DNA from 3 places in the Colwellia sp. Arc7-D genome. Region 1 is predicted to be linked to each of the others. Evidence: predicted binding sites of a transcription regulator. Region 1 holds the regulator's gene; each other region holds the start of a gene.
The links. Region 1 encodes sigma-54, which starts transcription at its own class of promoters, with help from an activator protein. Its sites were predicted from a motif close to GTTGGCACGNNNNTNGNNT; they were not measured.
Positions count from the first base shown of each region.

Region 2: DBO93_RS03520 (flagellar hook-length control protein FliK) is a predicted target of sigma-54. The motif match lies at 1,550-1,568, and genes of this name have one in related genera.
Region 3: fliE (flagellar hook-basal body complex protein FliE) is a predicted target of sigma-54. The motif match lies at 1,437-1,455, and genes of this name have one in related genera.

Region 1 covers NZ_CP028924.1:3,892,664-3,894,942, forward strand. The annotation lists gene lptB (LPS export ABC transporter ATP-binding protein) at 1-226, shown strand, start outside; gene DBO93_RS16875 (RNA polymerase factor sigma-54) at 287-1,792, shown strand; gene hpf (ribosome hibernation promoting factor) at 1,828-2,115, shown strand; gene ptsN (PTS IIA-like nitrogen regulatory protein PtsN) at 2,145-2,279, shown strand, end outside.
Region 2 covers NZ_CP028924.1:813,212-815,490, reverse strand. The annotation lists gene DBO93_RS03520 (flagellar hook-length control protein FliK) at 1-1,486, opposite strand, end outside; gene fliJ (flagellar export protein FliJ) at 1,655-2,089, opposite strand; gene fliI (flagellar protein export ATPase FliI) at 2,106-2,279, opposite strand, start outside.
Region 3 covers NZ_CP028924.1:806,888-809,166, reverse strand. The annotation lists gene fliF (flagellar basal-body MS-ring/collar protein FliF) at 1-996, opposite strand, end outside; gene fliE (flagellar hook-basal body complex protein FliE) at 1,042-1,386, opposite strand; gene DBO93_RS03485 (sigma-54 dependent transcriptional regulator) at 1,637-2,279, opposite strand, start outside.

The DNA of each region.
Region 1 (2,279 bases):
TGTTGATCCAATTTCGGTAGGTGATATAAAAAAAATTATCCTACACTTAAAAGAACGTGGCATAGGTATCTTAATTACCGACCATAATGTACGTGAAACCCTCGATGTCTGTGAGCATGCCTATATTGTTAGTCACGGCGAGCTTATTGCCGAAGGTAACTCTACTGAAATACTTGCAAATCAACACGTAAGAGATGTATACCTTGGTGAACAATTCACGCTATAGTGAATAACAGACTTACTCGGTAACATACTAATGTACTTGAACAGGGAAAAGAAAACGTAAATGCGTCCTACTCTGCAACTCCGTATCGGACAACAATTAACGATGACCCCGCAATTGCAGCAGGCTATCAAGCTGTTGCAATTATCGACCTTGGATTTACAACAAGAAATTCAAGAAGCTCTTGAAAGTAACCCTTTACTTGAAGTTGATGAATCTCCCGACAACAATTCAGAAAACACCCCTGACAATTTAGAAGAAGCATACTCCGCTGGTATTGGCGATAGCGTAGAAATATCCTCAGATGGCAGCGAAGATTCTGTACCGACTATTGATGAAATAAGCTCATCAGAAGGCCTAGCAAAAACTGACATACCCGAAGAATTAAATAGTGATACAACCTGGGATGACAACTTTAGTGCCAGTGCGAGCAGTGGCGGTGTTGGTCATGCATCAGAAGATTATACCTATCAGGGTGAAACAAAAGACTCCTTACAAGACCATCTTATTTGGCAAATGGAACTAACACCATTTAGCGATACCGATAGAACAATTGCTATCGCTATTATTGAAGCTATAGATGATGCCGGCTACCTAACAGTTTCTGCAGACGAGATATTAGAAAGCGTAGGCATTGATGGTGTTGAACTTGATGAAATTGAAGTAGTGCTTAAACGGATTAACGTTTTTGATCCGGTGGGCGTAGCGGCTCGTTCAATTCCAGAGTGTTTACTTATTCAGCTCAACCAATTTTCAAAAGATACGCCTTGGCTCGCTGAAAGTAAGTTAGCGGTAACCGAGCATATCGAATTATTGGGTAATCGCGATTATCGCCAATTGATGCGAAAGTTACGCATTAAAGAAGACCAATTACGTGAAGTTATTCGCTTAATACAATCATTAGACCCTCGCCCGGGCGATAGTGTTATCAAGAGTGAAGAACAGTATGTTATTCCTGACGTGTCGGTTGAAAAGAAAAATGGTCGCTGGACTGTAGAGCTAAACCCAGACACAGCACCTAAGTTATCGGTAAATCAACAATATGCTGCCATGTCTCGCTCGATGAAATCATCAGCAGACAGTCAATTTATTCGCTCGAACTTGCAAGAAGCTAAATGGTTTATCAAAAGCCTTGAAAGCAGGAACGATACCTTGTTAAAAGTGTCCAATTGTATTGTACAGCGCCAGCAGGGTTTCTTTGAACATGGCCCTGAAGCTATGCGACCTATGGTTTTAAATGATATTGCCGAAGCGGTAGATATGCACGAATCGACTATTTCTCGTGTTACTACACAAAAGTATATGCATACACCCAGAGGCATTTTTGAGCTTAAATACTTCTTCTCTAGCCATGTAAGTACTGAAAATGGTGGTGAATGCTCATCAACCGCTATTCGTGAGTTAATTAAAAAACTTGTTGCCGCCGAAATACCCGCAAAGCCATTAAGCGACAGTAAAATCGCCGATATCTTGGCCGAACAAGGCATTAAAGTAGCAAGACGCACTATTGCCAAGTATCGAGAGTCACTCTCTATACCGCCGTCAAATCAACGTAAAAGCCTATTGTAGGCAACCTTAATCACCAAAAAAGAGGAATGAAGCTTATGCAAATTAATCTTACTGGACACCATGTCGATGTTACCGACTCATTACGTGATTATGTTAATGCTAAATTTGAAAAAATAGAGCGCCACTTTGAACACATTAATAATGTACATGTGGTACTAACGGTTGAAAAATTGAACCAGATCGCTGAATCTACTGTGCATTTAACGGGCTCGGAGGTTCACGCTAAGGCTGAACATAACGATATGTATGCATCAATTGATGCATTAATTGATAAATTAGATCGCCAAATTTTGAAATACAAAGGCAAAATCAACAAGCATTAGCGCCAAGTCGCTTTAGGTTTTATAAGTTTATGAAGTTGCAAGATATCCTAACCCCGGAATGCACTATTTGTGCAGCACCGGGTTCCAGTAAAAAACGTATTCTAGAATACTTAAGTAGTCTGGCCGCTGAAAAATTGGTTGAACACGATACTTTTCAGCTACTA
Region 2 (2,279 bases), 1.2 Mb from region 1:
CATTTGCTCGATTAAGTTCTAAAGCACCCGCTTGTGTTAACTCTGCAGTTTGCATTTTTACCGGTTCACTTTCACCTGTTACCACTTTGTTTATAGCGTCAGGTGCTTTTTTAACGTCTTCAACAGTAAATGCTTTAGCATTAATGTCATTACTTTTTTGTGACTCTTTTATATTAGACACATTAGATATATTAGACAATGACTTAGCATCTTGCTCTGTTTTTAAAGCCGCTTTACTTTCATCAGCTACAAGCGCGGCATTAATTTGCTTTGCTAATAAATCCTGATCGATAACTGTATTTTTACGCGTTAATTTTTCGGTAGTTCCGGTGTTTAAAACCTCTGATTGAACAGGAGAAATAACGCTATTATCGGCTGACTTCACTACAGCATTTTTAGCAGCATTTTCGACCAAGGTAACTGCCGTAACTTTATCTGTTGTAGTTGCTATTTGCTTTTCTTTATTCTGTATATCACTTGCCACAGTATTAGTTATAAAGTCGGCGGCTATTTTAGCCGTTGAATTATCTGTGACATTGGTATTACTTGCTTGCACACTAACTTTACTGTCAGTAGGCAATTGTGTATTCGAAGTGTTAGACAAGGCTTTATTTTCTTGAACTTCGGCAGCTTTACTTTGCTCTAACGGCGTCGATACTTGACTATTTGTTGCTGACTTTGTTAACAGTTGTTGTGCACCATTTAGCATTTTCAACAGATCAACAGCATCATCACTTTCAACTTTTTGAGCGACACTCTGACCTGTTTGAGATTCTTGAAGCACTGAATTAGCAGCCGACTTATATGAACTAGCGATAGCACTATCATTATTTGACGTTTTAACATTTGTAATAACACTATTTTTATCTTGCACGGGCACAACAGGCAAAGGTACTGGCAGCGTATGCTCGTCTCCTTTAATCTTTACTACAGGTTCAACTGCCGCTAATAATAGTTCTCGAACTTTTTCTTCTACCGATATCGGTAAAGGTTCTTTATAAACACTCACCTCCAATGGTTTAGTCACCAAAGATTCATCATCTATTGGTAAGGGCACAGGTAAAGTATGAGCATCATCGTTTATAGCTTTTTCAGCGATCAACTTTGCCGACATAGTTTGATTATCAATAGGAAAAGATATTGGTAAATTAGAAGATTTGTCAGCAGCTGTTGATTTTTCTATTGATGTTTCATCATCTATCGGTAAGGGCACGGGTAATGTATGAGCATCATCTAGGTTCTTGCGTTTAATCTTAATAGCGGGGTCATCACTAAGCGGTTGCTGTTCTGCCGCTTTAGACACAAGATTGCCACCTTGATTATTTTTACTCTCTGAGTCAGTGTTATTTTTCTTTGGATAATGCTGCTCCATCGCATCAGAAAACGCATTGCCTTTAGTTTGATTTTTGTTGGATACATCTCCCTTCCCCCCTGAAACATCTAGGGTTTGGCTAACATCAGAAGACAAAAAATTTACTTGATACATAACAAAGCTTTCCTAAATATAAACAATAAGCGCAATTTAATACGTAACTCTCTCTTGTTAACTAAGCAAAAATCATTCCAAAACCAGCTTGATTAGCTTTAATATTAGAAATTTGTTACTCAGACAAATAGGAATTAAAAATAGGCAGTTGGTGAAGTAAAATAAGATTTATCTGTGACGACGAACAAATTGCTGGGTAGCAATTTCATCAAACATTTTTTGTTCTTGTTTATTAGCGGCAAGTTGTAAAGTAGCCAATTTTTTATCGCGCAATAATTCTACAGCTTGTATTTTACGTCTTTGTTCTAACCATTGTTTTTTTCTTGTTTCAACTAACGCTTTGGCTTGATGAACTGCAATTTTAACTTGTTGAGAAGCATTATCTAATTTGGCAATAAAGGCATGAAAATGGCTATATGTCGCACTATCTATACCTTCTAAAGAACGCTGATTAAGTCTGCGCATATATTCCAAACGATAGTCACTGACATTTTTTAAACGGTCTTTATTTTGTTGATAGTCAAGTTCCGCTAATTGTAATGCTTGCGAGGCTTTTTGCTCTTTATCAAGCTCAAATTTATATAAGGTATTTAACTGTTTCATGCTGTTATTACCTTATTTATTGTTGTGCCGTTTGGCTTTGTTGAGCATGGGCTTGTGCCGCCGCGAGTACTTCTTGCAACTGCGTTAAACTCTGATCATACGGAATAATTTCAAGCATTTTTTGCTGTAAGAAAAACTGAATAACGGGCTGTAAATCTATGGATTGATCTATTCTTGGATCGGTACCTCT
Region 3 (2,279 bases), 1.2 Mb from region 1:
CGCACCCGGTATACCTCCAAGCATGCCTCCGATAGTGCTATCTTCAACTTTCATTTCACTACGTAAAGCGGGTAAGTCTGAATTATATCGGCGTTGTGTTTCTTCTGTGTTAGTAAAATCCATCGCCACATCAACTTGTGCGGTGTAATTACCTAAGCCAACAACAGGAATTAAAATTGAGTCAATTTTTGACATGTATTCAGATTCACGCTTTTGTTCTATTTCAAACTCTTTACGAGAGCGAGATGAAACAGAGTCTTGTGAACCAGAATTTAATAAACGACCATTTTGGTCGGTTACCGTTACACGATTAGGATCTAAGTTTTGCACTGCTGAAGCAACAATATCAACAACCGCATCAACTTCTTCTTCAGATAAAAGGCGGCCGCGGCGTAAAGTGAGTACTACAGTAGCTGAAGGATTTTTCTCACGTTTAGCAAAAACATTTTCACGCGGAATAGCTAATAATACCCGAGCACGTGAAATAGACTTTAATTCTTCAATCGTACGGGCGAGCTGTTGCTCTCTTGAATGTTTTAAACGTTCACCTTCTAGGCGTTGACTTACACCAAAGCCCATATCCTGCATAAGAATTTCGCTACCTTGAGATGGAGCATCAGTAAGACCTTCTCGAGCAAGCATAAGTTTAACGTTTTGATATTCATCGCTTTCAACAGATATAGTGTTATTTTCTTGACGATAATCCACTTTATTGCTGTCAAGAAAGTCCATCGTTTTAATTAATTGCTCGGTTGGCAATTTGGTTAAAAAACGATATTCAGGTTGATTCGCTAACATGATGACAAAAATGGCAATAGCAAAACAAATAGCTAGTGCAATGACTATTGTCATTTGACGGAGAAAATCAACATTGCCCATGGCACCGGCTAAACCTGACTTTTGCTCACCAACGGTATCATCTGCTCCGTCGCCAGCGACTAAATCGTTGTTACCATCGGCTAACATTAAATTTGTATTGTCTGTTGTATCGGCCACTTATTTATCTCCGCGTAAAACTTGTTTTATTTTTAGCAACTGGAGCTAAACCGGCATGCTCATAATTTCTTTATAAGCTTCAACAAACTTATTTCTGATCTGAACGGTTGCATCAAAAGCAATACCCGCTTTTGAGCCTGCAATCATAGTATCGGCCAAGGTAACACTGCGATCACCCATTTCAAACGCTGTACGTTTTGCACCAACATCTTGTTGTAGTTCATTAACATTATTTATTGCATCTTTTAACAAGCTACCAAAGTCACCACCAGCTTTACTGACTGGAGGCGTACCCATGCCATTTTCTTCACCGATAGGAAGTCTGTTCCCCATCGCTTCCATCGACATGCTTTGCATTTGGGCGTATAAAGAATTAGTTTTAATATCCATGGCTATCTCGCTTGCGTCAATTTCTTGTTACTTACTATTACCTATGGTTAAAGCAAGCATAGTGCCAAGCTAAAAAATAAAGCGAAATGGCAAGAAAAGCCTAATAAAATTACATTTTAAAATAATAAAAAACACTTATAAATCAACAGTAAAAATCAAATTATTTAAAACAAAAAAAACGACGTTAAATACGTCGTTTTTCAGTTTAATCTCGATATTTAATTAACACTTTGTTAATTTTAACCTGTAATTAAAGTGGAATTTGAATACCACTATCACGCATACGGGCAATTTTATAACGTAATGTACGAGGGCTTATTCCCAAACGTTCGGCAACATCTTTGCGGCTTCCTCGACAAGCATGCAAAGTGTCTAATATGATTTGGTGCTCTTGTAATTTAAGTTCACTGCCGAGTTTGTCAGCTTTTGAAGCGTCAACGGTGTCACTTTGCACTTGAGGCGTTTCAAAGTTATCAATCAGTAAGTCATTAGCGTCGATACAACGATCACTTTGTAAAATCAGTGCTCGTTGAATAACATTGTCTAATTCACGCACATTACCTGGCCAAGCATAGGCGAGTAATTTACTGCGAGCTGCTGGTGTGAATTCAGGAATAACATTGCCATCTTTTTGACAAATGCGCGAAATAAGATGGGTTGCTAAGGGTAAAATATCATCTCGGCGTTCATTCAACGGTAACCATGATAATGGGAATACATTTAATCGGTAATATAAATCTTCTCTAAAAACGCCTTCTTTAACAGCATCTTTTAAGTCACGGTTACTGGTTGCTATTACTCTAACGTCTAGGTTAATTGTTTTACGTCCGCCAATACGCTCTACTTCTCGCTCTTGTAAAACACGAAGAATTTTTGCTTGTAAGCCTAAATCC